2 regions of the Soonwooa purpurea genome follow, and region 1 is predicted to be linked to the other one. Evidence: riboswitches for the same ligand, from Rfam matches in the RefSeq annotation. Region 1 holds a riboswitch; the other holds the start of a gene.
The links. Region 1 has a riboswitch for S-adenosylmethionine ahead of ACVFVN_RS02320 (alpha/beta fold hydrolase). Riboswitches for the same ligand answer to the same signal wherever they lie in the genome.

Region 1 (3,428 bases):
AATACGGCGATTGAAATGCTCTTCGAAATCCCAAAAGGCATCTTCTAGAATATGTGGCGACAAACGAAATTCAAAAATTTTGTTGGCTTTTGCTGGTATAAGTTCTTCGCAACGAAAAGCCGCTTTGGTTCCTAATTTCTCAGGATTTACAGAAGTTCCGCCACGGAGGATATAATCATTAATCCCATCTTTATAAAAACCACCGTCGCGGGTTTCCTCGAAGAGTTTCGGCCTATTGGTTTCGTTTTCACAAAACAGCGCTTCTACATTTTTATTCCTGGAATAAAGCTTCTTCAGCGGGATACTATCATGATGAATATCAATTTCGCCTTGTTTAGAAAATTTTAATTGAGCTTTGTAATCGTTATAACCCCATCGCCAATTATTACGATACCAAAGTGTTGGCAAAACAACCAAAGGCGCATCATTATCACTACGATTATGAACATCAATTCTCACCAAAAAATCATCTTCTCCAACTTTAGCATATTCTATAAAAATGTCAAAATATTCATCATTATCAAAAATACCTGTATCGATAATTTCGTATTCTCTTTCCTTATTGGTTCAGTGTGCATTGGTATTAATTAAATCCTCGTATGGAAAAGCATTTATAGGATATTTGTAAAGCATTTTCATATAGCTGTGCGATGGTGTATTATCGAGATTATAAAAAATCTCTTTAATATCTTCACCGTGGTTGCCTTGGTAATTACTCAACCCAAAGAAACGCTCTTTGATAATTGCATCTTTTTTGTTCCAAAAAGACAAGGCAAAACATATCAACTGCCTGTCATCAGAAATTCCGGCAATGCCTTCTTCCGCCCACCGGTACGTCCAACTTTCGGCATTATTGTGGTTTGTAAATCCCCACGCATCACCATTATTACTATAATCCTCGCGAACATTTCCCCATTGGCGGTGACTAACATAAGGTCCCCATTTTTTCCAATTCGGATTATTTATTCTTTCAAATTCTACCATTTGCTATTATTTTTATCAAAATATTTTATTTAAAATGATAAAGTCTCACTAACAAAATTACAAAATGTGGCGTTCTCAAAACATTAAATTTTATCATAATAAATATGTTTAAAAAAAATTAAAAACCCCTACTCAACAAAATCAGAAATCAGAATATTTTCAACAAACACTTCAAACAAAAACACTTTACCCATAAAATTTTCTAAAATATTGTTATTTTTAGATTTTTTTATTAGAAATTAAAATTTAGTTGCTACATTTGCACAAGCGTTCATTCACATATTGAAAATGTTATCCAGAAAGGTTGAGGGACTAGACCCTACGAAACCTTGGCAACCCTTTGCGAAAGCGAAGAAGGTGCTACGTTCTACCAAAATATTTTGGACAGATAACAACTGAAGTTCTTTTTTCAGCCATTCTCAACGGCATTTTCAATGTAATTAAAAACATCATCAACATTGAAAAAAGAATTATTAACAATCCCTATCAATTACAAAACACTTTCAGGAAAACACTTTGAAATTCCTCTTAGCTACGAAGTCTTTGGCAAAACTCTCGGCACTGCGCCAATTGTATTAGTAAATCATGCCCTAACTGGAAACTCAACCGTTTCTGGAAGCAAAGGTTGGTGGAAAAATATCATCGGAACCCAACAGATTATTTCAACTAAAAAATACAGTATTCTTAGCTTTAATATTCCTGGCAATGGTTACAACGATTTTTTTATCGAGGATTATGAAAGCTTTACAAGTAAAGATATTGCAAATCTATTTTTACTTGGATTAAAACATTTAAAAATCCAGCGACTCCATAGTATTATTGGAGGTTCTCTAGGAGGTTCTATTGCTTGGGAAATGTTAGCATTACAACCAAATCTTGCCGAAAACTTCATCCCAATCGCCTCCGATTACAAAACCCACGATTGGCTTTATTCACAATGCTTGGTACAAAAGTACCTTTTAGATTCCACAGAGAAGCCTTTAGAAAAAGCCCGCGTACACGCCATGTTATGTTACAGAACGCCAGAATCTCTTAATGAAAGATTTAATAACAAAATACTTCCAGAAAAATCCATGCGCGAATCAGAAGATTGGCTTATCTATCACGGCAAAAAACTAAACGAAAGATTTAGTTTGAAAGCCTACAAGCTCATGAACCAACTGTTGATGACTATAGATACGGATGAAAAATATTTAAGAAAAATCAAAGCCAATATCAACCTCATCGCTATTAATACAGATCTATTTTTTCCAGCATCTGAAATTAAAAAATGTTTTGAAAAAATTAAAAAAGACAAAAAGGATATTTTCTACGACGAGATCGTATCCAGCCATGGCCACGACGCTTTTTTAATGGAATACAAACAATTACAAGAACTTCTAAAACCTATTTACTAAACATCATGACAGATCAACCCTCCATCAATATATACAGAAAAAAAGCCTTAGTTAATTTTGAAGGCAAGGACTTCCTGGGTCAAATTGGTATCGATTCAAGAATTTTTAACACTTTAAACAATGGCGGCATCAGCGTTGGCGTGATTTCTCAACAGGCTATAGAAAATGGCGTGTCGGTTTTGGTCGATGAGAAAGACGCAGAAGCGGCTGTAACATTGCTTTCCAAAGAATTTAAACATGAAAAAAACACGGGCATCGTTAGCAATATCTACAGCATTGATAACCTTTGCGTACTCGGTTTTGTATCGGAACAGAATGCCAAAATACTATCCGAGCTTCAACGTAATAAAATCTTCCCTTTATTACTAAATCAAGCATCATCAACTGGTCGCGTCAACATTGTGGTGACAGATAACCAAACGGAAATTACCCAAAACATCATCGAAACCGAGATCTTTGGAAAGCCAAAAGTGGTTCATCTGGCTTTAATTGGGCATGGAAATGTTGGTTCTACTTTAATTGAACAGATTTTAGATTCGGCCTATGACATTTTAACAAGAAAAAGAATTGACTTAAAAATCATTGCAATTTGCAATTCAAAGAAAATGGTATTAAATAAATCTGGATTCAGAAGCGATTGGCGACAAAAAATCAATTATTCAAATACAGAAACTAATATTCAAGACATTATCCATTACGCCAAAGATCACAATCTAGAAAACCTTGTTTTGGTGGACAATACGGCTAGCAAAGATTTTGTTAAAAATTATACAGAATTTGTGGACAATGGTTTTGATATCGTTTCTTCTAACAAAATTTTCAACACATCTTCGATTTCCGACTATCGAGATTTCAGAAACATTCTTGCTAAGAATAACAAAAAATACTTATACGAAACCAATGTTGGAGCAGGTTTACCTTTAATTGACACCATTAAGCTTTTACATCTTTCAGGAGAAAATATCACAAGAATCAAAGGTGTTTTTTCGGGAACTTTGAGTTATGTTTTTAATCAGTTTTCAGTTCGGGATGAGAAATTTTCAAGCA
Region 2 (3,428 bases), on a different contig from region 1:
GTCATTTATGAAATTCTGAAAAACTTACCTCAACTTACAACCGAAAATCTTCCAGAAAACCTCATTAAATCTTTAAAATTAATGGGACGAATGGAGGCCTATTTTAATATTCATTTTCCTCAAAATGCAAAACTAGCTGCAGAAGCCGAGCGAAGAATAAAATTCGAGGAAGCCTTTTTTTTCCAGTTAGGTTTTGGACTAAAAAAACTACATCAACACACCAAATCTATAGGAAATCCTTTTCCAATTGTTGGTGACTATTTTAATAACTTTTATAACCATCAACTTCCTTTCGATTTGACTGGCGCGCAAAAACGTGTTTTGAAAGAGATACGAACCGACATGAAACGCTCCACACAAATGAATCGTTTGCTACAAGGCGATGTTGGATCCGGAAAAACCATGGTCGCATTGTTAACAATGCTGATCGCGATGGATAATTTTTTCCAAAGCTGTATGATGGCACCCACCGAAATTCTGGCGCAACAACATTTTAATTCGATTCAAGATTTATTAAAAAACACAGATATTAAGGTCAAACTTTTGACGGGTTCTACAAAAACATCTGAACGGAAAATCATTCATGAACAACTTTTGTCGGGGGAACTGTCTATACTTATTGGGACGCATGCTGTATTGGAAGATATTGTTCAGTTCAAAAATTTAGGCTTGGTAATTATTGATGAACAACATCGTTTTGGCGTTGCACAACGTGCCAAACTTTGGGCAAAAAACAAAATCCCGCCTCATATTTTGGTAATGACCGCCACGCCCATTCCGAGAACATTAGCGATGAGCTTCTACTCTGACCTTGATGTTTCTGTAATCGACGAAATGCCTGTTGGTAGAAAGCCTATTGTTACAGCACATCGCCGTGAAAAAGACCGCGCTTATGTGTACAATTTTTGTCATGAAGAATTACAAAAAGGCCGACAAATCTATTTCGTTTATCCATTAATTGAAGAGTCCGAAACTTTGGATTACAAGAATCTTCAAGATGGTTTTGATCATATTTTACAACATTTCAAAAGTTACAATATTGCGATGCTTCATGGTAAAATGAAACCTGATGAAAAAGATCAAGCCATGCAATATTTTGCTTCAGGAAATGCACAAGTTATGGTGGCAACAACGGTTATTGAAGTTGGCGTAAATGTCCCAAATGCTTCTGTGATGGTCATCGAAAGTGCTGAACGATTTGGATTGTCACAACTTCATCAGCTGCGCGGGCGCGTTGGTCGTGGTGCAGAACAGAGCTATTGCATTCTTATGACTTCTGATAAATTATCTAACGAAAGTCGAAAACGCATTAAAACCATGACCGAAACCAACGATGGCTTCAAAATTTCTGAAGTGGATATGGAGCTTCGTGGTCCTGGCGACATTTTGGGAACACAACAAAGCGGCGTTGTCGATTTCAAAAAGCTGAACCTCATGACCGATTCGGAGATTATAAAAAGCGCAAAACTGGCTGTTGACCATCTGTTGCAAAAAGATGCACTGCTTGTACATCCGAAGCATTTGTCCATGAAGAATTTTTACATCAAACAATATAAAGGCAAAAATAAGTGGGGCAAGATTTCCTAAAGATTTGGAAGATTGGCATTTATAACATAGTTTTGTAACTCAATTATCAGGAACCTCCGCAGAGGTAGCAACCTGCAACGACAAGCAAGGTGCTAAAGCGATAAGCCAATTTTTGGAAAAAATGTTGTTATCAATCTTCTGCTGTGGTCTTACTAAACATCAATGCATGACGACCGAAAACAAATCTCGCGAAAGCTTCATTAGCCTTATTCCTTTTTTAGTTTTTGTATTTAGCTTTTTAGGCGCTGGAATATATTTGGGCGATTTTTATGCCTTGCCTTCTCCTATTGCTATGGCCGTGGGTATTATCTCCGCATTTTTGATAATCCGTCTTCCCTTTAGAACTAAAATGAATGAATTCTTAAAAGGTTGTGGCGATAAGAATGTGCTGACCATGTGTATTATTTATCTTTTGGCAGGCGCTTTCTCAGCAGTAGCAAAAGCTTCTGGAAGTGTTGATGCAATTGTTAATTTGGGTTTGGACTATATTCCTATTAATTACATTGCGTTGGGGATTTTTATTTTAGCATCTTTTCTGTCATTAGCCTCCGGAACGTCGGTAGGTTGTATTGTTGCCCTTGGGCCCATCGCTATTGAACTGGCTACAAAAAGTGGCATTGACATCAACCTTATGGCTGCCGCTTTGTTGACTGGAGCGATGTTTGGGGACAATCTTTCCGTGATTTCGGATACGACTATTGCGGCGTCTCAATCTTTGGGAAGCAAAATGTCGGATAAATTCCGAACCAACTTGTGGATTGCCGCGCCCGCATTTTTAATAACAATTGTCCTTCTATTTTTAAATAATTCGGATGTGCCACCACTACAGCATCACACCGAACACAACAGTCATTTTTATCTTTTGATTCCTTATATTCTGGTTATTGGATTGGCATTTCTAGGCATGAATGTTTTTTTCGTATTGCTCATCGGGATTGTCGTTTCTGGAATTATCGGTTGGTACAGCGCGGGAATGGACCTCATCACATTTTCGAAAACCAGTTATGAAGGTTTTACCTCGATGACAGAAATTTTCCTACTGTCGTTACTAACGGGAGGACTTGCAGGCATTATTGAATATGCTGGTGGCATTCGTTTTTTATTAAATAAAATCCTGAAAAGCATTCAATCAAAATTCTCGGCAATGTTTGGCATGGGCATTTTGGTAAGTCTGGTGGACGCTTGTATTGCCAACAACACCATTGCGATTTTAATTACAGGAAAAGTTGCAAAACCTGTTTCTGAACATTATCAAATAGAGCCCCGAAAAATGGCTTCTGTATTGGACATTTTTGCCTGTATCATCCAAGGCATTATTCCTTACGGCGCACAGGTTTTAATATTAATGAGTTTCAGCAAAGGGAATATTGATTATCTATCGCTCGTTGGACATTCTTATTATATTTGGTTATTGCTGATTTGTGTATTTGTATTTATTTTCTTTAATCGAAATCAAACATCAAATTCCATTAAATAATCATCCATCACATAATTGTTCCCAATGTCGAACACGGCTTCGTCATAGACTTTAAAACCTTGGGATTCGTAGAATTGTCTTGCTGAATTGTTTTTGTTAACCGTGAGTATAATTTTAGAATCCTGATTTTCTTTCGTTTTTTCTTTAACCAGATTAAGTCCAATTTTTCCAGCACCTTTTCCTTTGGCTTCCGGAACGAGATAAATGCGGTGAAGTTTTGTAATGTCGGACTCAACATGATGCTCAAAACCGACAAAACCTAGTGGCGTCTCCTTTTCAAAAATTAAAAAATAATGATAATTCGGATTCTGAAAATGCGACATAATCTCGTGTTCAGAATACATTTTATCCAACATATATCCCA

Region 2: another riboswitch for S-adenosylmethionine. It lies ahead of ACVFVN_RS13790 (Na+/H+ antiporter NhaC family protein); the one in region 1 lies ahead of ACVFVN_RS02320 (alpha/beta fold hydrolase).

Annotation. Positions count from the first base shown of each region.
Region 1 covers NZ_JBSSMA010000002.1:108,815-112,242, reverse strand. Annotated here, with positions in the region: gene ACVFVN_RS02330 (MGH1-like glycoside hydrolase domain-containing protein) at 1-459, opposite strand, end outside; gene ACVFVN_RS02325 (hypothetical protein) at 568-984, opposite strand; SAM riboswitch class I at 1,273-1,379, shown strand; gene ACVFVN_RS02320 (alpha/beta fold hydrolase) at 1,443-2,381, shown strand; gene ACVFVN_RS02315 (ACT domain-containing protein) at 2,387-3,428, shown strand, end outside.
Region 2 covers NZ_JBSSMA010000019.1:32,491-35,918, reverse strand. Annotated here, with positions in the region: gene recG (ATP-dependent DNA helicase RecG) at 1-1,587, shown strand, start outside; SAM-I-IV-variant riboswitch at 1,626-1,719, shown strand; gene ACVFVN_RS13790 (Na+/H+ antiporter NhaC family protein) at 1,754-3,064, shown strand; gene ACVFVN_RS13785 (GNAT family N-acetyltransferase) at 3,040-3,428, opposite strand, start outside.